3 regions of the Peribacillus sp. BM1 genome follow, and region 2 is predicted to be linked to each of the others. Evidence: a T-box and tRNA genes for the amino acid it is inferred to sense, from the RefSeq annotation. Region 2 holds a T-box; the other regions hold tRNA genes.
The links. A T-box is a leader RNA that pairs with one kind of tRNA and senses whether it is charged. The one in region 2 lies ahead of pheS (phenylalanine--tRNA ligase subunit alpha), so its partner is inferred to be a tRNA-Phe.

Region 1 (9,766 bases), 2.2 Mb from region 2:
GCTTCGTGAGTTCCCTTTCTATGGACGGAAAATTAAGATCGGTATCGAATTTGCGAAATTAATAAGAAGGTATATGGATGGAAAAGCATTTTTTGAAGATGGACACTATCTAGATGCTTATAATCACGTGGTCCATTCTTTGCACCATCTCGCTAGATTAGAAGTGATTGAACAAGGTTTTTATCCAGAAGTAACGGTCTGGAATCAAGTGAAATATATGGAGCCAGAAATTTTTAAACTGTATGAGGAGCTTGTCAACAGTGAGGAAACTATCGAGAAGAGGCTTGAACTTTTGTTTCTCGCTAGTGAATTTCTTATCTATTCCAGAACTAATACAGGTTCGCAGCATTTATTAGAAATAATGAAAGAAAGACAAGGTTACTGGAGCATATCAGAATTAATGGAACATCCTGAAATTGCCCATTATGCAGTTGATTTAAGTGTGTTGTTAGAATACTTAATAGATAAGACGATAGTTGAAGTCGTTGAAATTGAGACCAAGGGGCATGAAGTTTATCATCGTCATTATCAAGCTTGATAATTATTTTAAAAAAGTTGTTGACCTTATGTTTGTATGATGTTATATTTATATACGTCGCTGAGGGACATAGGTTTTCACAGCGGCGGAGAAACATCTCGAAAGACTTTTTTGAAAAAATATGTTGACAGTACATACGCTAACGTGTTAAATTGATAAAGTCGCTTACGAGATAAACGATAACAAATTGCTCTTTGAAAACTGAACAAAACAAAGCGCCAACGTTTTAAATTAAGTGAGTATACACTATAAAAACAATGAGCAAGTCAAACACTTTTTGGAGAGTTTGATCCTGGCTCAGGACGAACGCTGGCGGCGTGCCTAATACATGCAAGTCGAGCGAATGATAGGGAGCTTGCTCCCTTGATTTAGCGGCGGACGGGTGAGTAACACGTGGGCAACCTACCTGTAAGACTGGGATAACTTCGGGAAACCGGAGCTAATACCGGATAATTTCTTTTCTCGCATGAGAAGAGATGGAAAGACGGTTTCGGCTGTCACTTACAGATGGGCCCGCGGCGCATTAGCTAGTTGGTGAGGTAATGGCTCACCAAGGCCACGATGCGTAGCCGACCTGAGAGGGTGATCGGCCACACTGGGACTGAGACACGGCCCAGACTCCTACGGGAGGCAGCAGTAGGGAATCTTCCGCAATGGACGAAAGTCTGACGGAGCAACGCCGCGTGAACGAAGAAGGCCTTCGGGTCGTAAAGTTCTGTTGTTAGGGAAGAACAAGTACCAGAGTAACTGCTGGTACCTTGACGGTACCTAACCAGAAAGCCACGGCTAACTACGTGCCAGCAGCCGCGGTAATACGTAGGTGGCAAGCGTTGTCCGGAATTATTGGGCGTAAAGCGCGCGCAGGTGGTTCCTTAAGTCTGATGTGAAAGCCCACGGCTCAACCGTGGAGGGTCATTGGAAACTGGGGAACTTGAGTGCAGAAGAGGAAAGTGGAATTCCAAGTGTAGCGGTGAAATGCGTAGAGATTTGGAGGAACACCAGTGGCGAAGGCGACTTTCTGGTCTGTAACTGACACTGAGGCGCGAAAGCGTGGGGAGCGAACAGGATTAGATACCCTGGTAGTCCACGCCGTAAACGATGAGTGCTAAGTGTTAGAGGGTTTCCGCCCTTTAGTGCTGCAGCTAACGCATTAAGCACTCCGCCTGGGGAGTACGGCCGCAAGGCTGAAACTCAAAGGAATTGACGGGGGCCCGCACAAGCGGTGGAGCATGTGGTTTAATTCGAAGCAACGCGAAGAACCTTACCAGGTCTTGACATCCTTTTGCCCTCTCTAGAGATAGAGACTTCCCTTCGGGGACAAAAGTGACAGGTGGTGCATGGTTGTCGTCAGCTCGTGTCGTGAGATGTTGGGTTAAGTCCCGCAACGAGCGCAACCCTTGATCTTAGTTGCCAGCATTTAGTTGGGCACTCTAAGGTGACTGCCGGTGACAAACCGGAGGAAGGTGGGGATGACGTCAAATCATCATGCCCCTTATGACCTGGGCTACACACGTGCTACAATGGATGGTACAAAGAGCTGCAAACCCGCGAGGGTAAGCGAATCTCATAAAGCCATTCTCAGTTCGGATTGTAGGCTGCAACTCGCCTACATGAAGCCGGAATCGCTAGTAATCGTGGATCAGCATGCCACGGTGAATACGTTCCCGGGCCTTGTACACACCGCCCGTCACACCACGAGAGTTTGTAACACCCGAAGTCGGTGAGGTAACCTCTAAGGAGCCAGCCGCCTAAGGTGGGACAGATGATTGGGGTGAAGTCGTAACAAGGTAGCCGTATCGGAAGGTGCGGCTGGATCACCTCCTTTCTAAGGAATATAACGAGCGCTTTTGTTTTGTTCAGTTTTGAATGAGTAATTCATTCAACTCAAAATATGAAGTGAATTAGAAACAAGCTATTCAAGGAAGCAATCAAAGGAGCACCGGAACGTATTTATATACGTGAGGATGCGAGTGAGAGAAGCTGACGAAGAAGAGCGCCGTTTATAATTCGCTGAATCGTTCTTTGAAAACTAGATAATAGATAGAAGGCAAATTTTTGCATTAATTTTTCAAGACATCAAGTAAGACCTTTTAACAACTAGGTTGTTTGGTAAACTTTTCGTTTATCAGCCATCATATGGTTAAGTTAGAAAGGGCGCACGGTGGATGCCTTGGCACTAGGAGCCGATGAAGGACGGGACTAACACCGATATGCTTCGGGGAGCTGTAAGTAAGCTTTGATCCGGAGATTTCCGAATGGGGAAACCCACTGTTCGTAATGGAACAGTATCTTTACCTGAATACATAGGGTACTGAAGGCAGACCCGGGGAACTGAAACATCTAAGTACCCGGAGGAAGAGAAAGCAAATGCGATTTCCTGAGTAGCGGCGAGCGAAACGGAAGATAGCCCAAACCAAGAGGCTTGCCTCTTGGGGTTGTAGGACACTCAACATGGAGTTACAAAGGAACGGGGTAAGTGAAGTGATCTGGAAAGATCCGTCAAAGAAGGTAAAAACCCTGTAGCTGAAACTTCGTTCCCTCCTGAGTGGATCCTGAGTACGGCGGGACACGAGAAATCCCGTCGGAAGCAGGGAGGACCATCTCCCAAGGCTAAATACTACCTAGTGACCGATAGTGAACCAGTACCGTGAGGGAAAGGTGAAAAGCACCCCGGAAGGGGAGTGAAATAGATCCTGAAACCGTGTGCCTACAAGTAGTTAGAGCCCGTTAATGGGTGATAGCGTGCCTTTTGTAGAATGAACCGGCGAGTTACGATTTCATGCAAGGTTAAGTTGATAAGACGGAGCCGCAGCGAAAGCGAGTCTGAATAGGGCGCATGAGTATGAGGTCGTAGACCCGAAACCAGGTGATCTACCCATGTCCAGGGTGAAGTTCAGGTAACACTGAATGGAGGCCCGAACCCACGTACGTTGAAAAGTGCGGGGATGAGGTGTGGGTAGCGGAGAAATTCCAATCGAACCTGGAGATAGCTGGTTCTCTCCGAAATAGCTTTAGGGCTAGCCTCGAGATGAGAGTATTGGAGGTAGAGCACTGATTGGACTAGGGGCCCCCAACGGGTTACCGAATTCAGTCAAACTCCGAATGCCAAATACTTATTCTCGGGAGTCAGACTGCGAGTGATAAGATCCGTAGTCAAGAGGGAAACAGCCCAGACCACCAGCTAAGGTCCCCAAGTTTACGTTAAGTGGAAAAGGATGTGGAGTTGCTTAGACAACCAGGATGTTGGCTCAGAAGCAGCCATCATTTAAAGAGTGCGTAATAGCTCACTGGTCGAGTGACTCTGCGCCGAAAATGTACCGGGGCTAAACGTAACACCGAAGCTGTGGATGGATACCGTATGGTATCCGTGGTAGGAGAGCGTTCTAAGGGCGTTGAAGCTAGACCGGAAGGACTGGTGGAGCGCTTAGAAGTGAGAATGCCGGTATGAGTAGCGAAAGAAGGGTGAGAATCCCTTCCACCGAATGCCTAAGGTTTCCTGAGGAAGGCTCGTCCGCTCAGGGTTAGTCGGGACCTAAGCCGAGGCTGAAAAGCGTAGGCGATGGACAACAGGTTGATATTCCTGTACCACCTATACATCGTTTGAGCGATGGGGGGACGCAGAAGGATAGGGTAAGCGCGCTGTTGGATATGCGCGTCCAAGCAGTTAGGCCGGAAACGAGGAAAATCCCGTTTCCATTAAGGCGGAGCTGTGATGGCGAGGGAAATATAGTACCGAAGTTCCTGATTCCACGCTGCCAAGAAAAGCCTCTAGTGAGATGTAGGGTGCCCGTACCGCAAACCGACACAGGTAGGCGAGGAGAGAATCCTAAGGTGTGCGAGAGAACTCTCGTTAAGGAACTCGGCAAAATGACCCCGTAACTTCGGGAGAAGGGGTGCTTTTTAGGGTGAATAGCCCGGAAAAGCCGCAGTGAATAGGCCCAGGCGACTGTTTAGCAAAAACACAGGTCTCTGCGAAGCCGCAAGGCGAAGTATAGGGGCTGACGCCTGCCCGGTGCTGGAAGGTTAAGAGGAGAGGTTAGCCGCAAGGCGAAGCTTTGAATTGAAGCCCCAGTAAACGGCGGCCGTAACTATAACGGTCCTAAGGTAGCGAAATTCCTTGTCGGGTAAGTTCCGACCCGCACGAAAGGCGTAACGATCTGGGCACTGTCTCAACGAGAGACTCGGTGAAATTATAGTACCTGTGAAGATGCAGGTTACCCGCGACAGGACGGAAAGACCCCGTGGAGCTTTACTGCAGCCTGATATTGAATTTTGGTACAGCTTGTACAGGATAGGTAGGAGCCTGTGAAGCCGGAGCGCTAGCTTCGGTCGAGGCGTCGGTGGGATACTACCCTGGCTGTATTGAAATTCTAACCCGCGCCCCTTATCGGGGCGGGAGACAGTGTCAGGCGGGCAGTTTGACTGGGGCGGTCGCCTCCTAAAATGTAACGGAGGCGCCCAAAGGTTCCCTCAGAATGGTTGGAAATCATTCGTAGAGTGTAAAGGCACAAGGGAGCTTGACTGCGAGACCTACAAGTCGAGCAGGGACGAAAGTCGGGCTTAGTGATCCGGTGGTTCCGCATGGAAGGGCCATCGCTCAACGGATAAAAGCTACCCCGGGGATAACAGGCTTATCTCCCCCAAGAGTCCACATCGACGGGGAGGTTTGGCACCTCGATGTCGGCTCATCGCATCCTGGGGCTGTAGTCGGTCCCAAGGGTTGGGCTGTTCGCCCATTAAAGCGGTACGCGAGCTGGGTTCAGAACGTCGTGAGACAGTTCGGTCCCTATCCGTCGTGGGCGCAGGAAATTTGAGAGGAGCTGTCCTTAGTACGAGAGGACCGGGATGGACGCACCGCTGGTGTACCAGTTGTTCTGCCAAGAGCATCGCTGGGTAGCTACGTGCGGACGGGATAAATGCTGAAAGCATCTAAGCATGAAGCCCCCCTCAAGATGAGATTTCCCATAGCGTAAGCTAGTAAGATCCCTGAAAGATGATCAGGTTGATAGGTCAGAGGTGGAAGCGTGGCGACATGTGGAGCTGACTGATACTAATCGATCGAGGACTTAACCTTATTGTTCTTGAAAAAAGCAAAAAACCTTCTTATTATCTAGTTTTGAAAGAATGAAAAAATATTATTGACTTTATTTAAAAGTATGATATAATAATAAATGTCTTTCAGAAAAAAATGTCTGGTAATGATGGCAAAGAGGTCACACCCGTTCCCATTCCGAACACGGAAGTTAAGTTCTTTTGCGCCGATGGTAGTTGGGGGTTTCCCCCTGTGAGAGTAGGACGTTGCCAGGCAGTTTTTTAAAACCACATTGTATTATTCCGCAGTAGCTCAGTGGTAGAGCATTCGGCTGTTAACCGAACGGTCGTAGGTTCGAGTCCTACCTGCGGAGCCATATGGAGAGCTGTCCGAGTGGCCGAAGGAGCACGATTGGAAATCGTGTAGACGGGTAACCCTGTCTCAAGGGTTCAAATCCCTTGCTCTCCGCCATTCTAAATAACGTGGCCCCTTGGTCAAGCGGTTAAGACACCGCCCTTTCACGGCGGTAACACGGGTTCGAATCCCGTAGGGGTCACCATATACATAACGGAGGATTAGCTCAGCTGGGAGAGCATCTGCCTTACAAGCAGAGGGTCGGCGGTTCGATCCCGTCATCCTCCACCATTATTTAATCAAATTTCATCATTTCTATTATCGCGGGGTGGAGCAGTTCGGTAGCTCGTCGGGCTCATAACCCGAAGGTCGCAGGTTCAAATCCTGTCCCCGCAATCTGGTCCGGTAGTTCAGTTGGTTAGAATGCCTGCCTGTCACGCAGGAGGTCGCGGGTTCGAGTCCCGTCCGGACCGCCATTTTATTTACTAGTTAAACAAGCTTGTTGTTCATATAAATTAACTGGCTCAGTAGCTCAGTCGGTAGAGCAAAGGACTGAAAATCCTTGTGTCGGCGGTTCGATTCCGTCCTGAGCCATCAGTAACTTAATATGGAGGGGTAGCGAAGTGGCTAAACGCGGCGGACTGTAAATCCGCTCCTTCGGGTTCGGCAGTTCGAATCTGCCCCCCTCCACCATTAATTATAGGGGTATAGTTTAAAGGTAGAACAAAGGTCTCCAAAACCTTCGGTGTGGGTTCAATTCCTACTACCCCTGCCAACTTACAAATTCATCTTACATCATGGCGGTTGTGGCGAAGTGGTTAACGCACCTGATTGTGGTTCAGGCATTCGTGGGTTCGATTCCCATCAGTCGCCCCATTTTTAAACATAATGAATTAATTTTTGAATATATATGTAACAATGGGCTATAGCCAAGCGGTAAGGCAACGGATTTTGATTCCGTCATGCGAAGGTTCGAATCCTTCTAGCCCAGCCATATGCGGAAGTAGTTCAGTGGTAGAATACAACCTTGCCAAGGTTGGGGTCGCGGGTTCGAATCCCGTCTTCCGCTCCAAAAGATGGCGGCATAGCCAAGCGGTAAGGCAGAGGTCTGCAAAACCTTTATCACCGGTTCAATTCCGGTTGCCGCCTCCATAAAGTTTTTGCCGGTGTGGCGGAATAGGCAGACGCGCACGACTCAAAATCGTGTTCCGTAAGGAGTGCCGGTTCGACCCCGGCCACCGGTATCAAATGGTCGAGTGAAAGAAAATGCAATCGAAAAAGAGTTCTCACACTTTGTGGGAGCTCTTTTTCGATTCTTCATAAATAGCAAAAATAGTGTCTTAATACAGGAAGCCTTTGATAATGTAGGATTTTTTCTTATTACGCAAACGGACCAGATTGTGGAACAATACGCTCAAAGAAATTTTAATATCTAAATTAAAGTTTAGCATAGTTTGTGTGTGGGAACTTATACTATAGGGAGGTTAGTTTAATAAGAAAAGAAATTTTAAATATAAAAACACAGGGTTAAACTACCCCGTGTTACATTACTTCTGTTTATCTAACGCTAATTTCAACCCTTTTTGATAATATTGCGTCATCGTTTCTTCAGGAACCATGCTTCCACCAGTCCCCCAAATAATATGTGTACCCTTACTCATCTTTTCTGTTAAACTATGCTTCTGTAAATAATCGATGCCCTCTTTACATAATTTACTTGGTCCTATCATGCCTGCTAGTGCAGAAGGTTCTAAGTGGATCCCCTCTGTATCGACTAGTTCTTTTAGCAACTTATACAACTGTTCATCACTAACCGTATAATTACCACTTAAAAAAGGCTCCATAGTTTTACCGACAAACCCAGATGGCTTTCCTACAGCAAGTCCATCCGCGTCTGTTACATTATCGATACCAACATCTTGTACAGAAACTTTATCATGAAGTCCAGTCATTAAACCGAGTAACATACATGGTGAGTGGGTAGGTTCTGCAAAGAAACAGTGAACATGGTCTTGATACAATAATTTCAATCCAAAAGCTACGCCACCAGGGCCGCCACCTACTCCACATGGAAGGTAAACAAACAAAGGATGATTTTCATCAATTGTTATCTCTAGCTCTTCTAATTGTTTCTTCAATCGAGATGCAGCCACTGCATATCCTAAAAATAGGTCGTGAGAATTTTCATCATCCACAAAATAACATGTTGGATCACTATCTGCTTGGATTCGACCTTCTTCTACAGCTTTACTATAATCAGCTTCATATTCAATAACTTTGACATTTTTGCTTCTAAGCAAGTCTTTTTTCCACTGTTTTGCATCAGCTGACATATGAACAGAAACATTAAAACCTAACTTTGCACTGATGATGCCAATACTAAGTCCTAAATTTCCAGTCGAGCCTACTGCGATTGAATATTGTGAGAAGAAAGTTCGAAACCTATCACTATCTAAAATTGAATAATCATTTTGAATCGTTAACAATTGATGTTGAAAAGCTAGTTCTTCTGCATGTTTGAGAATTTCATAAATCCCGCCTCTTGCTTTAATAGATCCTGATATAGGAAGGTGACTATCACATTTTAGTAATAATTCGCCTAATATAGGTTGTTGATACTCCTGTTCTAAGGATTGTTTCATCGAAGGAATTCTTACTAAAGGAGATTCTATGATACCATTCGATGCTTTTGTTTCAGGGAAAACCTTGGCGATATATGGGGCAAAACGTTTCAACCTTTCCTCTGCATCTCTTACATCTTCTAGAGTAAGGGGGGATTTTTTAATTCCCGTTTGAAATTTTTCGACATTTGGATTTATCCAAAATACTTCATCCATCGAAATGAGCTTATTTAGTAAAGGATATTGGTCTTTCCATGTTTGTAATTCCTGGCTTTCAATCTCTTTCATTTATTTGGTCCTCCTAATTATCTTGTAGTAAGGTGTTTTATAAATTATAATTAAATAAACTTAAATACAGTTTAACACACACTTAACTATATGTTAATTAATATTAACTTTATTTAAATTAAATTTAACATCTTATAAAGGAGTATCGATTATGGAAAATATAGATATTGGTAAGAAAGTTGAAAAATATAGAAAAGCTAAAGGATTGAGCAGTAGAGAGTTAGCAAAATTAGCTGATATTACACCTTCAATGCTAAGCCAAATTGAACGTGGATTGGCAAATCCTTCTATTCAAACCTTAAAGGTCTTAGCTAAAACCCTAAATGTTCCAACTTTTAGTTTTTTACTTGAAGAGACAATTACGGAGGATTTAATCGTTAGGTCCAGTAAACGTAAGAAAATGATCATTGATAATTTGTCTTATGAGTTATTGTCGCCGAATTTTACGGGGAATTTAACAACAGCGATTATGAACGTTCCTTCGAATACTTCTTCATCCGAAAATCTTCTAGAACATAAAGGAGAAGAAGTAGCATTTATTTTGGAAGGAAAAATTAAGGTGTATTTGGGTGAAGAAGAATATCTATTAGAAGCTGGTGATAGCGTGAAAATACCAGCAAATTTGAAACATAAATGGGAAAATAATTTTAGTGAAAAGGCAATTGTATTATTTTCAGTTACCCCACCTGCGTTTTAACAACCAACCGAAAGAATTCCCCTTCCTCAAGCCTGTGAAGGGGATGAATTTAGGTTGGCGTTAGCCAAAGGCTTTTATTTTCAGAACTAATGTTCAATGTAATTAGATGTTTCAAGTCCCTCGCGATTAAAGAGTGTATGATAAATTTAACCATTATTTATCAAAAATCCACACTGGTTGTTTATTGTGCGGTATACCCACCATCAAGTACAACAGCCTGCCCGGTAATGCCGCGT
Region 2 (9,766 bases):
TTCTTGTCAGTACCTCTTCCTGTTCCACCTTTAGCTTTACTCATATAATCACTCCATATTGTTGTAGCCTTTAGTTTAAAGTCATTGGCTAGTTTTGCCCACTTTTGTCCCACGCTTAATGGACAGTAAGACCCCCACATCAAGATTCTGAGCATGCAAAAGAAGATAGGTGGGGATCAAACTGCCCGTAAAGGTCCAATTGGTGAGATACAGTGAAACTTACCTTTGTGATCTTCAAAGGTTTAGTTGAACCAATCGGGTTCGTACTGTCGATTGATCGAAGCGTTAGCGAAGATCTTAGCGACAGTAGAACGGGACTAACCACCAGTGGGGGATGAGGAAAATCCCCACTGGTGGAAGTTTCACTTTATTAGTAATCAAGCATTAACTATACAATATAATGACAGATAGTTATACACTTTTTTACACAAGCTTAGAAAGTCCTTGAAGTTGTATAATGGCAGCAGAAACCTCCGTAGTTCGTAACGCTTCGCATATCTTTCGTTTTGTTTCATAATAAAAAAGGTATCTCGTTCAGGGAATATGCTATAGTAAAACCATACAAAATCTGTATGGCGTTACAACGCCACATTTGCCCCTGAAGGATCATCATGTAGCACGCGAAGCTCACCTAATTACAATGGTGGCGGTGCGGAGCTGGATTTTGGTGTACTTACTAAATATTATAAGCTAACCTATAAAGAATATTAGCTATATTAATAAGTCACGAAGCCCCGCCCCATGACCTTCAATCAAACCACTTATGAAAGTTGGAACGAATCATGAATATCACAAAACTATTTGAGATGCAAAAATCACTTGATCGGCATATACAAGAAAAGCACAATCTCCATGCAGAAGACCTAATTGATAAAAAAATCCTTGCTTTATTCGTTGAGTTGGGTGAATTAGCAAATGAAACACGTTGCTTCAAGTTTTGGAGCCTAAAGGGTCCATCGGAACAAAAACTCATTTTAGCTGAATATGTAGATGGCGTTCACTTTATCCTTTCGCTTGGCATTGGCTGTAATTTGCCGATAACGAGCGTTGACGTGAAAGTAGGGCAATCTAGTAAAGAGAATGATGTAACGGCTCAATTTCTGAACATATATGCTTCTATTCAATCATTTAGCATGGAACAATCTCAGGAAAACTATGAGACCATGTTTGCAGATTATCTCGTTCTCGGGAATATGCTTGGTTTTTCTGGAGAAGACGTGGAACAGGCGTATGTCGAGAAAAATCAAATCAATTATGATCGGCAGAAACAAGGGTATTAATGCGTGAAATGAATGGTGATGTACTATAATAAAGAATAGTGTCCATACATAAGGAGGAATAACAATGACTCATTTAGATGAAACGTTAACGATGCTAAAAAGTTTAACGGATGCAAGAGGAATTGCTGGCAATGAAGGGGAAGTCCGTCAAATCATGAAAGAATACATCGCCCCTTTTGCTGATGAAGTGACGACAGATCATCTAGGTAGCTTGATTGCGAAGAAAACAGGCCAAGAAGGTGGGCCAGAAATCATTGTAACTGGCCACTTAGATGAAGTGGGCTTCATGATCACCCAAGTCGATTCAAAAGGCTTTCTACGCTTCCAAACAGTTGGTGGCTGGTGGTCACAGGTCATGCTCGCCCAGCGTGTAACAATCGTGACAAGAAAAGGCGATGTGACTGGAGTAATAGGTTCAAAACCACCACATATTTTAAGTCCTGAAGCAAGAAAAAAACCTGTAGATATTAAAGATATGTTCATTGATATCGGCGCATCAAGCAAGGAAGAAGCAGAGGAATGGGGAGTAAGACCCGGAGATATGGTCGTGCCGTATTTCGAATTTACTGTGATGAATAATGAGAAGATGCTCCTTGCCAAAGCTTGGGATAACCGAATTGGCTGTGCGATTGCCATTGATGTCTTAAAGCAATTAAAAGAAACCGAACACCCAAATATTGTTTACGGGATTGGAGCGGTTCAAGAAGAAGTCGGCTTACGCGGTGCCAAAACATCCACGTTTAAAATTCAGCCAGACATCGGCTTTGCGGTTGATGTCGGGATTGCTGGGGACACGCCTGGAATTACGGATAAAGAAGCGCTAAGTAAAATGGGGGAAGGACCGCAAATCGTCCTTTATGATGCAAGTATGGTTTCTCATAAAGGACTTCGTGATCTTGTAACAGATACGGCTGATGAAATGAAGATTCCATATCAATATGAATCAATGCCTGGAGGCGGAACAGATGCGGGATCGATTCATGTAACGGCAAATGGTGTTCCAGCGCTTGCGATTACGATTGCGACTCGCTACATCCATTCACATGCGGCGATGCTCCACCGTGACGATTATGAAAACGCGGTTAAATTAATTGTAGAAGTCATTAAAAAGCTGGATCGCAAAACGGTTGATGCGATTACCTTTGGCTAAGATTTGATGCTGAACAAAGCAGGTGCCTTCGGGCTTCCTGTTTTTTGTTGTTTAGCGTACGACCCGAAATTGATTAATAAGTTGTCTGTCCACAATTTGAAAACGGCTGATATGTTTAAAGAATGATGTTTCGGGAATAGATAATTATAAGACACTTTCAAATTTCATCTATTTGAAGGAGGAAGAATAATGGTCAAGAAAAAAAGGACAGCGTCAACGGTTCAAAAAAACCTCGAAACGGAGATAAAAGAAGCCGGAAATGTGCAATTGGATGAGGATGATAACCCAATCATGAAAGATGAATATTTTCAGAATCGGATTAATACCGATCATTTATAAGCGAAAGAAAAGCAATAGCCAAGTAACGGCTATTGCTTTTTTAAACCAGTTTCTAAAGATTGCAGCATTTCGGTTTTCTCTTCCTCTGATGCATGTTGCCAAATGATTTCAAACAACACACCAAGTCCAGGTAGCATTTTTTCTTCCCCATTTTGAATGGCGTCGACGATCGTATCTTCTAACTGATCCTGTGTATTCCCTGCTACGTTGTGAATAATTGCATTTCTTAAATTCAAGTTCATATTGAACCCTCCCATCACCATAATTGTCCACTTCTTTAGTATGAAACAAATCAACTCAAAATATGTAGCAAAGGGCGAAATGAGTTATAATAAGATCTAGTGAAAAATGAAGGAGCGTTTACCTTGAAATATATTGAGTCCGTCAAAAATCAAAAAGTAAAGCAATGGAAGAAATTATTAACGAAAAAAGAGCGTGAACTAACAGGTACATACCTGATCGAAGGGTTTCATCTTGTTGAAGAAGCACTAAAAGAAGGCGATATTGTTCGTGAAGTGATTGTCAGCATTGAAGCTGTTATTCCTGGGAAATTTAAATTAGAAGGAACAGAAGTTACGTATGTGACAAGTGAAGTGTTGCATGCGATTTCCGATACAGAAACACCACAAGGAATTGCCGCCATCTGTGATCAAAAAAGGATCCGTTTCGAAGACCTTTCACCGAAAAAAGTGCTGTTAATCGATGCTGTGCAAGATCCAGGTAATATTGGGACGATGATTCGAACAGCTGACGCAGCAGGGATTGATGCGGTTATTCTTGGGGAAGGCTGTGTGGACGCTTATAATCCTAAAGTGATTCGCTCGACTCAAGGAAGTATTTTTCATATGCCTGTCCTCAAAGGAAACCTAACAGAAATCATCGGTGCATTGAAGGAACAGAATATTCCGGTCTATGGCACTGCCTTAGAAAAAGCAGTTTCCTATGATCAAGTAGAAAAGTCGGAAACATTTGCTCTGCTTGTAGGCAATGAAGGACAAGGTGTTGACAAAAAATTGCTAGCACAAACGACGCAAAATCTCTACATTCCGATTTTCGGGAAAAGCGAATCGTTGAACGTGGGGATCGCAGCGGGGATCTTGATGTATCACTTACGGAAATAGGGTTCCGGCACTAACTGATGAGAAGCTGGCGTGATTCAAGGTGACTGGCCGGCCGCAATTCGAGTTGAAACTCGCGATCAGAGGCAAGTCCGGCGCGCAAACTCGGATTCCGGATCGAAAAGTTGTAGAATAAATTTGAATTTGAATCTCGGGTTGTTTTATATTATAATTAAAGCTAAATTTCATAATGAAAAAGACTATGACAGAGAAGAGTAGCATCGTATCATTCATTCAGGAAGAAAATGCCTTAGACTGCAAGCATTTTTATGATTATGATGATGTGAATTCACCTCTTGAGTCGGCATCGGGATACAGATAAACCTGTTGAAAGCTGCACCGGCAAAAAGCCGTTATCTGCTATGAAGTGAGTGCTTATTTATTGGGCGCTAATAAGGGTGGTACCGCGATACATAAACCTCGTCCCTTTCTAGGGATGGGGTTTTTTTGTGTTTAATTTTAAACAATAAAGGAGGAGACATGATGCAGGAACGTTTACAAGAACTGCAAGCAGAAGCGTTGCAAAAGGTTGCCCAAGCTTCCGAATTAAAAGAATTGAATGATATTCGTGTCGCATATTTAGGAAAAAAAGGACCAATCACGGAAGTATTACGTGGAATGGGCAAGCTTTCCGCTGAAGAGCGCCCGAAAATGGGAGCGTTAGTGAATGTTGTCCGTGAAGAGATTGCCTCAAAAATTGAAGAAAAGCAAAAAGTGCTTGAAGAGGCAGCTGTCAATGCCAAACTTGCTGTTGAAAAAATTGATGTAACATTACCGGGACGTCCGGTTAATAAAGGGAATCATCATCCGTTGACGCGTGTCATTGAAGAAGTGGAAGACTTATTCATCGGAATGGGCTACACGGTTGCGGAAGGTCCGGAAGTTGAAACAGACTTCTACAACTTTGAAGCGTTGAATTTACCAAAGAGCCATCCAGCGCGTGATATGCAAGATTCTTTCTATATTACAGAAGAAACATTGATGCGAACTCATACATCTCCAGTTCAAGCAAGAACAATGGAAAAGCATAAAGGGCAAGGGCCAGTAAAAATTATCTGTCCGGGTAAAGTATATCGTCGTGATAATGATGATGCGACTCACTCGCATCAATTCATGCAAATTGAAGGACTAGTGATTGACGAAAACATCTCAATGAGTGATTTAAAAGGAACGCTTGAAGTGTTTGCGAAGCAAGTATTCGGCAAAGAACGGGAAATTCGTCTGCGTCCAAGCTTCTTCCCATTTACAGAGCCATCGGTTGAAATTGATATTTCTTGTAAAATTTGCGGCGGAAAAGGTTGCAGCGTTTGTAAAGGAACAGGCTGGATCGAAGTACTCGGTGGTGGAATCGTTCATCCAAATGTTTTGGAAATGGCAGGATTCGACTCGAAGAAATATTCTGGGTTTGCGTTCGGGATTGGTGTAGAGCGTATTGCGATGTTGAAATACGGTGTAGACGATATTCGTCACTTCTATACAAATGATGCCCGTTTCTTAACGCAATTTAATCGCCACGAATCTTAAATTATTTTAAAAGGAGGAGCTATCCATGTTTGTTTCATATAAATGGCTACAGGATTATGTCGATCTTTCTGGCGTGACAGCAACAACGCTTTCAGATAAGATTACCAAAAGCGGCATCGAGGTTGAAGGAGTAGAAAAGAAAAGTGAAGGTCTTAAAGGGGTAGTCATTGGCCACGTACTAGAACGTGAACAGCACCCAAATGCCGATAAACTAAATAAATGTTTAGTCGATGTTGGTGGTGAAAGCCCGGTTCAAATCATCTGCGGTGCGCCGAATGTTGATAAAGGACAAAAAGTGGCAGTCGCAACGGTTGGGGCTGTGCTTCCAGGCAATTTCAAAATTAAGAAAGCGAAATTACGCGGTGAAGAATCGAACGGCATGATTTGTTCACTTCAAGAGCTTGGCATTGAATCAAGATTGATTGCAAAAGATTATGCCACAGGAATTTTCGTCTTCCCGAATGATGTAGAAGTCGGTCAAGATGCGCTTAGTGTTTTAGGACTTGACGATGAAGTACTTGAATTAGGTTTGACACCGAATCGTTCGGACTGTTTGAGCATGCTTGGTGTTGCTTATGAAGTAGGTGCCATCTTAGGTCGTGAAGTAAAATGGCCGGAAATCACCAAAGAAGCAAGCGCTGAAAAAGCAACAGATTTCATTCAAGTAAAAGTGGAAGCATCTGAAGATAATCCATTATACGTTGCGAAAGTCATTAAAGATGTGAAAATTGCACCATCACCACTATGGATGCAAACACGCTTGATGGCAGCGGGCATTCGTCCACATAACAATGTCGTCGATATCACGAATTATATTCTACTTGAATACGGACAACCACTCCATGCATTTGATTATGATCGTCTAGGTTCAAAAGAATTAGTCATTCGTAAAGCGCATGCTGCTGAAAAAATTACGACATTAGATGATGTAGAACGTGAACTTGCAAGCGATCATCTTGTCATTACAAACGGAACAGAGCCAGTTGCGATTGCTGGTGTAATGGGTGGAGCGAATTCTGAGGTGCAGGACGATACAACAACAGTCATCATTGAAGCGGCTTATTTTGCTGGAACCGTTGTCCGTAAAGCATCAAAAGACCATGCGTTACGCAGTGAATCAAGCGCTCGTTTCGAAAAAGGCGTTGACCCGAATCGCGTTCGAGAAGCGGGAGAACGTGCTGCACAGTTAATCAGCCAATATGCTGGTGGCACTGTGTTAGAAGGGTCTGTTGAAGTCGATACACTGACAATCGAACCAACTGTCATTTCAATTACTCTTGAAAAAATTAATAAATTGCTCGGAACAAGCATGACGGTTTCTGAAGTCGAGTCGATCTTCACTCGTTTGCAATTCGGAGTTTCAGTAGATAATGAGACATTTACCGTAATTGTACCGACCCGTCGCGGTGATATTACGATCGAAGCCGATTTAGTTGAGGAAGCAGCTCGTATGTATGGCTATGATAATATCCCAACAACACTGCCAACTGGAACGGTTACACCAGGCCATTTGACTGATTATCAGCAAAAACGCCGCAAAGCACGCCGTACGCTTGAAGGTGCTGGGCTTTATCAAGCGATCACCTACTCATTAACAAGCAAGAATAAAGCGACTCAATATGCATTGGACGTTCGTGGGTCTGTTGCATTGGCGATGCCGATGAGTGAGGAACGTAGCCAGCTTCGTCTAAGCATTGTTCCTCAACTATTGGAAGTCGTGAAATACAATAATGCCCGTCAGCTTGATTCACTAGCTCTTTATGAAATCGGCTCTGTCTTCTTGAAACAAGATGGAGAACAACTTCCTGAAGAACGCGAACATGTAGCTGGCGCGATAACAGGTCTATGGGAATCAAACCCATGGCAAGGCGAGAAAAAATCAGTTGATTTTTACGTAGCAAAAGGCGTGCTTGAAGCATTATTCGATACACTAGGATTGACAGAGCAAATCGATTACCAGCAATCTAAAAAAGAAGGCATGCACCCGGGACGTACGGCAGAAGTCTTGCTGAATGGCGATGTAATTGGCTTCATCGGTCAAGTTCATCCAACTGTCCAAAAAGAGCTTGATTTGAAAGAAACGTATGTTTTTGAACTATCTTTCAAAGCAATGGCTGAAGCGGCTGTTGAACCGATCCAATACAGAGCAATTCCACGTTTCCCATCGATTACACGTGATATTGCTCTTGTTGTAGATGCAACAACCGTTGCGGGCGATATCCAAAAAATCATTGCAGAAGCAGGCGGAAAACTTCTTAAAGAAGTAAGTGTCTTTGATTTATATGAAGGCGAACGCATGGAACCAGGTAAGAAATCTCTTGCGTACTCGTTGAAATATTTCGACCCAGAGCGCACGCTAACTGACGAAGATGTGACGAAAGCACATGAAAAAGTATTAGCAGCGGTGAAAGAAAAAGCTGGCGCTGAATTAAGAGGATAATTGTAAACAAAGCAGCCTTCCGAATGAAGGCTGCTTTGTTGTTTTAAGGAAGGAGTTGTGTGTAACTAATTACCCAAAGTTGATTAGTAAAAGTAGCAAAGTAGTGAGTAAAAGTAAATGTGGATTATGAATATAGTTCGATGATGTATAATCAAGTTTGATTAAAAATCTGTATTAATTTCCACTTTTTTTGTTCTGGTCGATGTTGTAAAACTCAAGTATGTTACTCCGCAAAAGGGCATTTAATTGAGTAACGCTCACTGAACTAAATAACATAATCTCCTTTAGGAGAAGTATGTTAAAATTCATAATAAACCAATTGGAGGTATATTATGTTTGTACATAAAATTGATGAGGACTTATCTTTAAAACTAATGGATATAAGAGATGGGGAAAAGGTCTTTGAATTAACAAATAATTCAAGAGAATATCTTAGAGAATGGCTTCCTTGGCTAAATACTACAACAAAACTTGAAGAAACAATAGAGTTTATCAAAATAACTTTAAAGGGTTTCGCTGAAAATAAGAGCTTGAATACAGTTATTTTATTTAAAGGGACAATTGTTGGAGTTGCAGGTTACAATAGCATAAATTGGTCAAACAAAACAGCATATATCGGTTATTGGCTTGGCGAAGAATACCAAGGAAATGGAATTATGACCAAGGTGGCGAAAGCATTGACTGATTATGCTTTTACTGAGTTAAACCTTAATAAAGTTGAGATTAGGGCTGCGGTTGATAATAAGAAAAGTAGAAGTATTCCCGAAAAATTGAACTTTGTAAATGAAGGATCTATTAGACAAGCAGAATGGCTATATGACCATTATGTTGATCACGTTGTTTATGGGGTTTTGGCAGAAGAATGGATTAAAAAATAGATAAACTTTTATTATGTTAACGGGCTGTTAGTTGAAAAGAATTAATTGATTTTAAAACAGAGGTCATATTTAGTAGTTATTCCAGAAAAGGGTGCAATTGTTCAACAACACAGGTAGAGAATGATCCAATTTAATTAAAAGCTTGTTTTGATCCATCTTTTTTCAAAACAAGCTTTTTCTATTTGCTTTTTTATCAAACTTCATGGTTACAGTAAAAGCTGAATAAAAAACAGTATGAATTGGTTACTATCTCAAGTGTTAGTGAGTAAAATCTCAAAAATAAAAGGCCCAGCCCTAAAAGCTGGGAACTACCCTCTATTAATATTTCTTCCGATACAATGCCTTTGCTTTTTCCGTATTAGCAAAATGAACCTTCGTAAATTCATTCAACGCATCAATCCCTTTTTCATGAATAAGCCGTGCTGCTGCTTCATCTACTGCGTGGCCTGCGCCTTTGGGAATTTTGAATCCAGCTTTTTCACTCAATTTGTCAAAATGCTTCACAAATGCATAGCGTGCTAAAATGGAAGCTGCTGCAACACTAAGGTGAATGCCTTCTGCTTTCGTGCTCAAATAAGTATTTTCCGCTTGAAACAGTTCTTGTCCCTTTAAATAGTTAAAAAACACATCGGGTTGGGCAAATTGGTCAATGAAAACAGCTTCTGCCTGTTCGGGTGAAATCTTATTAATGACATGCTTAATCGCTTGGTTGTGCAGTAAAGCTTTCATTTTTCCTTGTGACATACCGCGAGCTTGCAAGGCATTGTACTTCGGATTGTCACATGTGAGCAGGGAAAATGGCACAACATCTTTAATCTGCTTGGCAATGTCAATGATTTGCGGATCTTTTAGATTTTTCGAATCTTGAACGCCTAATTCTTTTAATAGAGTTAGCTGCTCTTTTTTTGCATAAACAGCGACGACCGTAATTGGCCCGAAGTAGTCGCCAGTGCCAACTTCATCAGAGCCGATTATAGACATGGTACTGATATGAGCAGGTGGTGAATAACGATGCAGGGTGACAGAAGTCTTTTTTT
Region 3 (9,766 bases), on a different replicon from region 2:
TGAATGTTTGAAAAATACGTATACAGCCTGATATATAAAGGTTTTTATCCCCCACTTAACAAGAAGGAGTTGTTCAACTATTATCGAATAAGGAAAGTAGGCAACAACTTTTAAAGAAGGAAGGTGCGAAGATTGGCCATTACCATTACAATGGGAATCCAAAAAGGCGGATGCGGCAAATCCACTACAACGGGCATATTATCCTATTTGCTAAAAGAAGATGGCTACCGTGTACTGGCCGTGGATATGGATTCTCAAGGAAACTTGACTGAATTTTTATCTGAACAACCATCTAATGAGTTTATGGGAAAATCTATATTAGAAGCGATGCAACAAAACGACGTAGAAAAGTATATTGTTTCTATCACCGATCATTTAGATCTGCTTCCTGCCAACAACTTTTTAGCTACATTTCCTCGCTGGATTTATACCGGGAAAACTTATCAAGGCGACACTCTCCCATTTAAGGGGAACCCTAGCTTAATCCTCGATCAAATTCTTGATCAAGTTAGGGATCAATATGATTTTATCGTAATTGATACCCCACCATCACTTAGTGAACAAACCACAAATGCCTTATGCGCAAGCGAACACGTAGTTGTCATGTTTGAATGTTCAAGCTGGTGTTACTCGGCGATTCCTAATTTTATGGACTCTGTTGAAGGCGCTAGAAATTTCGGTCATAGAGATACACAAGTCGTTGGGATTTTACGCACCATGAACGATGTACGTAGAAGCGATTCAAAAGCGTTTAAAGAAATGATTGAGGAGGACTATCCTAACGAAGTCTTTCAAACAACCATTACGAGAAAAGCACCAGTGGGCAGATTAGCTCTCTATGGATTTAATAAGAACCCAGAATTAAAAAAGGCATTAGACCAATACAACCGTTTCTACAAGGAGTTGATTGAGCGTGTCCAAAGTAAATGACATAAAAAAAATGAAACGTATGCAACAAATAATCACTCCAACCCAAGCATTAGCCGAAATAGTAGGCGAAGAAGATACCAACGTTTATTTGAATAAAGAAATCAACGAAACAAGAAAGGATGAAATAAAAGTGGAAAGAAAACGCGTATCCTTTGATCTACGTACAGATCTGCATAAAGAATTAAAAATGCAAGCCCTTGTCCATGAAAAAAACATCTATATTTTGATTGAAGAGGCTTTGGAGAAGTATTTAAAGGAGATTAAGTAGAAGACATTTTGCAAATTTACTTACCATGTGGCCAGACTGAAATCTATTCAAGTAGCAAACTCTACTGCGCTGCATGGAAAGAAGAAAAGAAGGAATCAACCATTTTTCCAACGAATAAACGTTTATTTCTTCTCTTCTTCTCTTCTTCTTTTCTTCTTTAGTTGAATAGGAAGTTTTTTGAATGTATGATTTTAGGTATTTTCGTACATTCAAATTATTGGTAGCACTGGGTACTTTTGATTTCCCTCTATTATCATACATTCAACGTATGATAATAGAGGGAAATCATGAAAGAAAAGAACGTGCAGCCGTTACGAACGGCCAAAGAAATTGAAGATACGAAATGGGCGTTGCGGCTCTATAGTTCCGATCAAGCTGCGGGAAGTAATTAGAGATTATACGGCTCATATGAGCGATACAGAATACCCGTTTCCGAGCCGGAAGGGAAACAGTCCCAACTACCCCTGGTTTAGAGATGTGAGGTTGGCTGAGGTGAACTGTGTTACCAAGAGTCCCTATATAGAGTAAAAAAATACGACACCAACATGAAGAATGGAGGAACAGGCGGTTTGGCTACCATTCCACACCTGTCAAAATTCAGAAGGTTCGGGTAGCCCTAATACATAGATTGAGAAGAAGTTTAAGATAAAACTGGAGAATTATTGTGAAAAATGAATTAAAAATAATAAATCAGCAAGGTCTTCAAGGTCCTTTAAGGGGTGTTTATAACATCTTAAATCTTTATACTTACATTTGTACTCAAAAAAAGATAAAACGCCATAGAAAGCCTAATAAACAGCATGAACGACGTTTTTTTAAAAATACATTACAAAAACCATAAACAAAATTCCTATTTTTTTCGAATCCCCCCCTTTTGGAACCCTTCGAATCTATCTTCGGAACTAAAAAACACTACAAATAAATCAGCAAACAGCATCCTCTAATTCTCACATCATTCGTATTTTTTACTCGTTCTACATCTTTTATTTCTAAACCACTATATCCATATTTTTTAATCTTTTCCCCAAACTAATCTCTCCATTTATACATAAACCTACTTGCTACTTCTTCCACCCTCGGCCGGCAACAACTTTAGAGTACCAGAAGACCTCGGCTATGTTTACGTAGTATAGGCGAGGTCTTCTGGTGTTTACGAAAAAGGAGGAGCCCGGCCGAGCCCGTAAACAGACAGGGATTTACTGCAAAGTAAAACCGCAAATGAAACAGACATTGAGCTCTCTTTGAGATCTATCTTTGTTGCGGTGTGTTTTACGGTTTTTAAAGAAGATAATTTTATCTAAATTAGTTTGTTTTAAGATATTATTTCTTGTTTCAATGGCTGATTCTTTCATGGATTTCTTCTAAAGGAATAGCAAAGTAAGCCTTATCCATTAGGTTTTTAAAAGTTCCTGTGAAGAAGGCAGCTAAGGTCGTTCTGATTTTCCCTTTTTTAGAGGCTCTGATTGCTTGTTTAAAGGCAGCTATGGCCGTATATGTAATGATTTCAGGTTCTACTATGTTTTTTATCCCCTTTGTATCAAGAAAAACGCTTTTCCAAAGGTCTTCGATCGTAGCTGCATGATTAAAGAAAGGCTTAACAGCCTGGACAAATTCTTTTGAAACATAAGAAGCCGTAAAAGTAGAATCTAAATGCGTTTCCTTACGTTTTTTTATCTTTTTAGTATTGCTAGTTTCTAAAAGATTACTAGTTTCTCTTTCAAAATTATACCCTTCACCCTTACTGTCGCAAGGTTTCTCGTGATCCCCACAATACGTCAATTTTTCCTTTTTTAATACATCAATTGTATTAAAAATATAGACATTATGCCCTTTTCCACCTTTGGATTTAGCCGTATTTTCAACCGATAGAATACCTAAATCTTTCGCTTTTCTTAGCATTCTTTCAAAAGTGGAACGACTTACGCCAAACCCTTTCAGTTTTTCATTGATGGCTTTTAGTAAAGTTCCGATCTTGGCATTAGCCACACCTGCATATTTTGCTGAGAACCTAACCAAGCGTTTGAACGCGACTAGTTCTCCCTTAGTGAAATCTTTTTTATGCTCGGCTAGGAACATTTCAATGGTGTTATTAAATTTTTTTATGTTTTTAAACTTGCTAAATTCTTTAAAATTTTCGATTCTGCCTGCTACTAACATGACTTTTCTTCCTTCCCAGAAGACAAAGAAAAAGGCCTACTTTACCCTTTTACCAATCACAACTGGATTAGAAAAACGGTAAAATACACCTTTGGTAGCCTACTTTTTTAAAATTATTAAAAGTTAACGGTTGAAATTCTCTCTATAAACCCGTTATAATAGGCATATCAAATTGTTATTTTACCTGTTCCCGTCCTTGAGAAGTTGTGAAACAGGGTTAAAGTCATTTCCGTTAAAGGTTACCAGCCTTTAGCATATGGAAATGGCTTTTTTATTTGTCCATATTAAGTTTTTTATTTAATAGAATTATAAACCTACAAAACTAGCAAAGTCCAGATATTTAAGAGCTTTTCTATATAGAGACTAAAGCTAAAGGATATTAACCGCCTAAAAAGCTGCCACCCATTCTGTTGTGTATTAACTTTTAAAGATCCATCGCCAGCCTACCACTGCAAGCTTGCTTTTATCCCTGTTCATCCCTGCCCATTTGGAAGGTTCCGAACTCATTCGCAACCCTTTCGGAACTTACACAAGAAAAAAATTTTTTTAAAATAAATGATGCTGAGAAACGCATTATAAGCAATTTATTTTTTGTTTTATGTATCATTTGTTCACTAGAGTTACCTAAAGTGCCATGAGACGAATGAATTGGTTCGATACGGTCTTGTTTTGCTCGCAGACTGAATGAACAAACAAAAAAAACTAACCTTAGTTGGTTAGTCTTTACGCGCCTTAGAGGATTCGAACCTCTGACCGACGGCTTAGAAGGCCGTTGCTCTATCCTGCTGAGCTAAAGGCGCATCCTATGTGTGGCGGAGAAGGAGGGATTTGAACCCTCGCGCCGGTTACCCGACCTACACCCTTAGCAGGGGCGCCTCTTCAGCCTCTTGAGTACTTCCCCATATAAAAAAAATGGCTCCGCAGGTAGGACTCGAACCTACGACCGTTCGGTTAACAGCCGAATGCTCTACCACTGAGCTACTGCGGAACAAAAAATATAGGATTATGGTGGGCCTAAATGGACTCGAACCATCGACCTCACGCTTATCAGGCGTGCGCTCTAACCAGCTGAGCTATAGGCCCATTCTTTGGAGCGGGTGAAGAGAATCGAACTCTCATCATCAGCTTGGAAGGCTGAGGTTTTACCACTAAACTACACCCGCAAAATATGTCTCGCTTCGATACCGGTGGCCGGGGTCGAACCGGCACTCCTTACGGAACACGATTTTGAGTCGTGCGCGTCTGCCAATTCCGCCACACCGGCATGATTAAGGCAGCACCCGGATTTGAACCGGGGGTGAAGGTTTTGCAGACCTCTGCCTTACCACTTGGCTATGCTGCCATGACTGGGCTAGAAGGGTTCGAACCTTCGCATGACGGAATCAAAATCCGTTGCCTTACCGCTTGGCTATAGCCCAATAATATAAAATAAATGGGTTCACAACCTTCTTCGGAAGTTCCGAAGACCTCTATTCTATCTTTAAACTACACAATGGTGGAGGGGGGCAGATTCGAACTGCCGAACCCGAAGGAGCGGATTTACAGTCCGCCGCGTTTAGCCACTTCGCTACCCCTCCGTATTAAGCTAATGATGGCTCAGGACGGAATCGAACCGCCGACACAAGGATTTTCAGTCCTTTGCTCTACCGACTGAGCTACTGAGCCACACAATGTATATCAACAGTAGGTGACCCTACTAGAATAAAAATGGCGGTCCGGACGGGACTCGAACCCGCGACCTCCTGCGTGACAGGCAGGCATTCTAACCAACTGAACTACCGGACCAGATTGCGGGGACAGGATTTGAACCTGCGACCTTCGGGTTATGAGCCCGACGAGCTACCGAACTGCTCCACCCCGCGACGATATGAATTGTGTGATCTTTTTTTAAAAAATGGAGGAGGTAGAGGGATTCGAACCCCCGCGGGATTTGACTCCCCTGTCGGTTTTCAAGACCGATCCCTTCAGCCGGGCTTGGGTATACCTCCGAATAAATAGTGGTGGATCTTGTAGGACTCGAACCTACGACCAGACGGTTATGAGCCGTCTGCTCTAACCAGCTGAGCTAAAGATCCTTCATGATTTGGTAGCGGCAGAGGGGATCGAACCCCCGACCTCACGGGTATGAACCGTACGCTCTAGCCAGCTGAGCTACGCCGCCAAATAAATAAGCGTATACAATAATCATAATAATGGTGGAGCCTAGCGGGATCGAACCGCTGACCTCCTGCGTGCAAGGCAGGCGCTCTCCCAGCTGAGCTAAGGCCCCATAATTAAAATTGAAATGGTCGGGAAGACAGGATTCGAACCTGCGACCCCTTGGTCCCAAACCAAGTGCTCTACCAAGCTGAGCTACTTCCCGTATAGAAACAATGCGCCCGGCGGGAGTCGAACCTACAACCTTCTGATTCGTAGTCAGATGCTCTATCCAATTGAGCTACGGGCGCGTATAAATATTATGGTGCCGAGGACCGGAATCGAACCGGTACGGTAGTCACCTACCGCAGGATTTTAAGTCCTGTGCGTCTGCCAGTTCCGCCACCCCGGCACTTACGAAAAGTAGAGCGGAAGACGGGATTCGAACCCGCGACCCCAACCTTGGCAAGGTTGTATTCTACCACTGAACTACTTCCGCGTAATAATTAATGCGGGTGAAGGGACTTGAACCCCCACGCCTCGCGGCGCCAGATCCTAAGTCTGGTGCGTCTGCCAATTCCGCCACACCCGCGATAAATGGTGAGCCATGCAGGATTCGAACCTGCGACCCTCTGATTAAAAGTCAGATGCTCTACCAACTGAGCTAATGGCTCGAAAACAAAAAAAAACCTGGTGCCGGCAAGAGGACTTGAACCCCCAACCTACTGATTACAAGTCAGTTGCTCTACCAGTTGAGCTACACCGGCACTATAGGTAATGGTGGAGGATGACGGGATCGAACCGCCGACCCTCTGCTTGTAAGGCAGATGCTCTCCCAGCTGAGCTAATCCTCCAATATGGTGACCCCTACGGGATTCGAACCCGTGTTACCGCCGTGAAAGGGCGGTGTCTTAACCGCTTGACCAAGGGGCCGCATATAGTTATAGAAAGAATAATAGCCCCTAATTTAATTAGGGGCTTAGCCTGGCAACGTCCTACTCTCACAGGGGGAGACCCCCAACTACCATCGGCGCTGAAGAGCTTAACTTCCGTGTTCGGAATGGGAACGGGTGTGACCTCTTCGCCATCATTACCAGACTAAATTCAGTTAGAAGGTTTATTCCTTCAAAACTAGATAACAAACTTTAGAATCATCATTAAAATATATATTGGTTAAGTCCTCGATCGATTAGTATCAGTCAGCTCCACATGTCGCCACGCTTCCACCTCTGACCTATCAACCTGATCATCTTTCAGGGATCTTACTAGCTTACGCTATGGGAAATCTCATCTTGAGGGGGGCTTCATGCTTAGATGCTTTCAGCATTTATCCCGTCCGCACGTAGCTACCCAGCGATGCTCTTGGCAGAACAACTGGTACACCAGCGGTGCGTCCATCCCGGTCCTCTCGTACTAAGGACAGCTCCTCTCAAATTTCCTGCGCCCACGACGGATAGGGACCGAACTGTCTCACGACGTTCTGAACCCAGCTCGCGTACCGCTTTAATGGGCGAACAGCCCAACCCTTGGGACCGACTACAGCCCCAGGATGCGATGAGCCGACATCGAGGTGCCAAACCTCCCCGTCGATGTGGACTCTTGGGGGAGATAAGCCTGTTATCCCCGGGGTAGCTTTTATCCGTTGAGCGATGGCCCTTCCATGCGGAACCACCGGATCACTAAGCCCGACTTTCGTCCCTGCTCGACTTGTAGGTCTCGCAGTCAAGCTCCCTTGTGCCTTTACACTCTACGAATGATTTCCAACCATTCTGAGGGAACCTTTGGGCGCCTCCGTTACATTTTAGGAGGCGACCGCCCCAGTCAAACTGCCCGCCTGACACTGTCTCCCGCCCCGATAAGGGGCGCGGGTTAGAATTTCAATACAGCCAGGGTAGTATCCCACCGACGCCTCGACCGAAGCTAGCGCTCCGGCTTCACAGGCTCCTACCTATCCTGTACAAGCTGTACCAAAATTCAATATCAGGCTGCAGTAAAGCTCCACGGGGTCTTTCCGTCCTGTCGCGGGTAACCTGCATCTTCACAGGTACTATAATTTCACCGAGTCTCTCGTTGAGACAGTGCCCAGATCGTTACGCCTTTCGTGCGGGTCGGAACTTACCCGACAAGGAATTTCGCTACCTTAGGACCGTTATAGTTACGGCCGCCGTTTACTGGGGCTTCAATTCAAAGCTTCGCCTTGCGGCTAACCTCTCCTCTTAACCTTCCAGCACCGGGCAGGCGTCAGCCCCTATACTTCGCCTTGCGGCTTCGCAGAGACCTGTGTTTTTGCTAAACAGTCGCCTGGGCCTATTCACTGCGGCTTTTCCGGGCTATTCACCCTAAAAAGCACCCCTTCTCCCGAAGTTACGGGGTCATTTTGCCGAGTTCCTTAACGAGAGTTCTCTCGCACACCTTAGGATTCTCTCCTCGCCTACCTGTGTCGGTTTGCGGTACGGGCACCCTACATCTCACTAGAGGCTTTTCTTGGCAGCGTGGAATCAGGAACTTCGGTACTATATTTCCCTCGCCATCACAGCTCCGCCTTAATGGAAACGGGATTTTCCTCGTTTCCGGCCTAACTGCTTGGACGCGCATATCCAACAGCGCGCTTACCCTATCCTTCTGCGTCCCCCCATCGCTCAAACGATGTATAGGTGGTACAGGAATATCAACCTGTTGTCCATCGCCTACGCTTTTCAGCCTCGGCTTAGGTCCCGACTAACCCTGAGCGGACGAGCCTTCCTCAGGAAACCTTAGGCATTCGGTGGAAGGGATTCTCACCCTTCTTTCGCTACTCATACCGGCATTCTCACTTCTAAGCGCTCCACCAGTCCTTCCGGTCTAGCTTCAACGCCCTTAGAACGCTCTCCTACCACGGATACCATACGGTATCCATCCACAGCTTCGGTGTTACGTTTAGCCCCGGTACATTTTCGGCGCAGAGTCACTCGACCAGTGAGCTATTACGCACTCTTTAAATGATGGCTGCTTCTGAGCCAACATCCTGGTTGTCTAAGCAACTCCACATCCTTTTCCACTTAACGTAAACTTGGGGACCTTAGCTGGTGGTCTGGGCTGTTTCCCTCTTGACTACGGATCTTATCACTCGCAGTCTGACTCCCGAGAATAAGTATTTGGCATTCGGAGTTTGACTGAATTCGGTAACCCGTTGGGGGCCCCTAGTCCAATCAGTGCTCTACCTCCAATACTCTCATCTCGAGGCTAGCCCTAAAGCTATTTCGGAGAGAACCAGCTATCTCCAGGTTCGATTGGAATTTCTCCGCTACCCACACCTCATCCCCGCACTTTTCAACGTACGTGGGTTCGGGCCTCCATTCAGTGTTACCTGAACTTCACCCTGGACATGGGTAGATCACCTGGTTTCGGGTCTACGACCTCATACTCATGCGCCCTATTCAGACTCGCTTTCGCTGCGGCTCCGTCTTATCAACTTAACCTTGCATGAAATCGTAACTCGCCGGTTCATTCTACAAAAGGCACGCTATCACCCATTAACGGGCTCTAACTACTTGTAGGCACACGGTTTCAGGATCTATTTCACTCCCCTTCCGGGGTGCTTTTCACCTTTCCCTCACGGTACTGGTTCACTATCGGTCACTAGGTAGTATTTAGCCTTGGGAGATGGTCCTCCCTGCTTCCGACGGGATTTCTCGTGTCCCGCCGTACTCAGGATCCACTCAGGAGGGAACGAAGTTTCAGCTACAGGGTTTTTACCTTCTTTGACGGATCTTTCCAGATCACTTCACTTACCCCGTTCCTTTGTAACTCCATGTTGAGTGTCCTACAACCCCAAGAGGCAAGCCTCTTGGTTTGGGCTATCTTCCGTTTCGCTCGCCGCTACTCAGGAAATCGCGTTTGCTTTCTCTTCCTCCGGGTACTTAGATGTTTCAGTTCCCCGGGTCTGCCTTCAGTACCCTATGTATTCAGGTAAAGATACTGTTCCATTACGAACAGTGGGTTTCCCCATTCGGAAATCTCCGGATCAAAGCTTACTTACAGCTCCCCGAAGCATATCGGTGTTAGTCCCGTCCTTCATCGGCTCCTAGTGCCAAGGCATCCACCGTGCGCCCTTTCTAACTTAACCGAAGTTAATAAAAAAAAGAACTTACTATTTCAATGATGTCTTGTTATTCGTTATCTAGTTTTCAAGGAACAAAGTGTAGAGAGATAATTCTCTCAAAACTAAACAAAGGCAGAAACGTCCATTTATTGAAGTATCTAGTACTTCATTTCATCCTTAGAAAGGAGGTGATC

Region 1: it has a tRNA-Phe gene. The T-box ahead of pheS (phenylalanine--tRNA ligase subunit alpha) is inferred to sense a tRNA for this amino acid. The anticodon was not compared.
Region 3: it has a tRNA-Phe gene. The T-box ahead of pheS (phenylalanine--tRNA ligase subunit alpha) is inferred to sense a tRNA for this amino acid. The anticodon was not compared.

The regions. Positions count from the first base shown of each region.
Region 1 is NZ_CM155259.1:1,997,741-2,007,506, forward strand. Features, by position in the region: gene AC1MGI_RS09635 (nucleotidyltransferase-like protein) at 1-538, shown strand, start outside; rRNA gene AC1MGI_RS09640 (16S ribosomal RNA) at 813-2,363, shown strand; rRNA gene AC1MGI_RS09645 (23S ribosomal RNA) at 2,677-5,612, shown strand; rRNA gene rrf (5S ribosomal RNA) at 5,730-5,845, shown strand; tRNA gene AC1MGI_RS09655 (tRNA-Asn) at 5,872-5,946, shown strand; tRNA gene AC1MGI_RS09660 (tRNA-Ser) at 5,950-6,041, shown strand; tRNA gene AC1MGI_RS09665 (tRNA-Glu) at 6,055-6,129, shown strand; tRNA gene AC1MGI_RS09670 (tRNA-Val) at 6,140-6,215, shown strand; tRNA gene AC1MGI_RS09675 (tRNA-Met) at 6,247-6,320, shown strand; tRNA gene AC1MGI_RS09680 (tRNA-Asp) at 6,324-6,400, shown strand; tRNA gene AC1MGI_RS09685 (tRNA-Phe) at 6,446-6,518, shown strand; tRNA gene AC1MGI_RS09690 (tRNA-Tyr) at 6,534-6,617, shown strand; tRNA gene AC1MGI_RS09695 (tRNA-Trp) at 6,626-6,699, shown strand; tRNA gene AC1MGI_RS09700 (tRNA-His) at 6,725-6,800, shown strand; tRNA gene AC1MGI_RS09705 (tRNA-Gln) at 6,844-6,918, shown strand; tRNA gene AC1MGI_RS09710 (tRNA-Gly) at 6,922-6,996, shown strand; tRNA gene AC1MGI_RS09715 (tRNA-Cys) at 7,003-7,076, shown strand; tRNA gene AC1MGI_RS09720 (tRNA-Leu) at 7,087-7,168, shown strand; gene AC1MGI_RS09725 (D-serine ammonia-lyase) at 7,472-8,833, opposite strand; gene AC1MGI_RS09730 (helix-turn-helix domain-containing protein) at 8,985-9,530, shown strand; gene AC1MGI_RS09735 (3-hydroxybutyrate dehydrogenase) at 9,712-9,766, opposite strand, start outside.
Region 2 is NZ_CM155259.1:4,200,563-4,210,328, reverse strand. Features, by position in the region: gene AC1MGI_RS20100 (DUF3934 domain-containing protein) at 1-44, opposite strand, end outside; gene AC1MGI_RS20095 (dUTP diphosphatase) at 783-1,280, shown strand; gene AC1MGI_RS20090 (M42 family metallopeptidase) at 1,345-2,430, shown strand; gene AC1MGI_RS20085 (hypothetical protein) at 2,620-2,769, shown strand; gene sspI (small acid-soluble spore protein SspI) at 2,799-3,011, opposite strand; gene AC1MGI_RS20075 (TrmH family RNA methyltransferase) at 3,135-3,890, shown strand; T-box leader at 4,081-4,318, shown strand; gene pheS (phenylalanine--tRNA ligase subunit alpha) at 4,371-5,411, shown strand; gene pheT (phenylalanine--tRNA ligase subunit beta) at 5,437-7,851, shown strand; gene AC1MGI_RS20060 (GNAT family N-acetyltransferase) at 8,184-8,729, shown strand; gene rnhC (ribonuclease HIII) at 9,048-9,766, opposite strand, start outside.
Region 3 is NZ_JBWXPJ010000005.1:762-10,527, reverse strand. Features, by position in the region: gene AC1MGI_RS22445 (ParA family protein) at 133-930, shown strand; gene AC1MGI_RS22440 (hypothetical protein) at 914-1,198, shown strand; gene AC1MGI_RS22435 (hypothetical protein) at 1,863-2,039, shown strand; gene AC1MGI_RS22430 (hypothetical protein) at 2,531-3,355, opposite strand; tRNA gene AC1MGI_RS22425 (tRNA-Arg) at 4,082-4,155, opposite strand; tRNA gene AC1MGI_RS22420 (tRNA-Ser) at 4,166-4,256, opposite strand; tRNA gene AC1MGI_RS22415 (tRNA-Asn) at 4,269-4,343, opposite strand; tRNA gene AC1MGI_RS22410 (tRNA-Ile) at 4,362-4,438, opposite strand; tRNA gene AC1MGI_RS22405 (tRNA-Gly) at 4,445-4,518, opposite strand; tRNA gene AC1MGI_RS22400 (tRNA-Leu) at 4,538-4,619, opposite strand; tRNA gene AC1MGI_RS22395 (tRNA-Cys) at 4,627-4,697, opposite strand; tRNA gene AC1MGI_RS22390 (tRNA-Gln) at 4,702-4,773, opposite strand; tRNA gene AC1MGI_RS22385 (tRNA-Tyr) at 4,849-4,932, opposite strand; tRNA gene AC1MGI_RS22380 (tRNA-Phe) at 4,948-5,020, opposite strand; tRNA gene AC1MGI_RS22375 (tRNA-Asp) at 5,064-5,140, opposite strand; tRNA gene AC1MGI_RS22370 (tRNA-Met) at 5,144-5,217, opposite strand; tRNA gene AC1MGI_RS22365 (tRNA-Ser) at 5,251-5,343, opposite strand; tRNA gene AC1MGI_RS22360 (tRNA-Ile) at 5,354-5,430, opposite strand; tRNA gene AC1MGI_RS22355 (tRNA-Met) at 5,440-5,516, opposite strand; tRNA gene AC1MGI_RS22350 (tRNA-Ala) at 5,549-5,624, opposite strand; tRNA gene AC1MGI_RS22345 (tRNA-Pro) at 5,641-5,717, opposite strand; tRNA gene AC1MGI_RS22340 (tRNA-Arg) at 5,729-5,802, opposite strand; tRNA gene AC1MGI_RS22335 (tRNA-Leu) at 5,815-5,903, opposite strand; tRNA gene AC1MGI_RS22330 (tRNA-Gly) at 5,919-5,990, opposite strand; tRNA gene AC1MGI_RS22325 (tRNA-Leu) at 6,002-6,083, opposite strand; tRNA gene AC1MGI_RS22320 (tRNA-Lys) at 6,090-6,165, opposite strand; tRNA gene AC1MGI_RS22315 (tRNA-Thr) at 6,183-6,258, opposite strand; tRNA gene AC1MGI_RS22310 (tRNA-Val) at 6,270-6,345, opposite strand; tRNA gene AC1MGI_RS22305 (tRNA-Glu) at 6,350-6,424, opposite strand; rRNA gene rrf (5S ribosomal RNA) at 6,474-6,589, opposite strand; rRNA gene AC1MGI_RS22295 (23S ribosomal RNA) at 6,661-9,596, opposite strand; partial or broken rRNA gene AC1MGI_RS22290 (16S ribosomal RNA) at 9,754-9,766, opposite strand, start outside.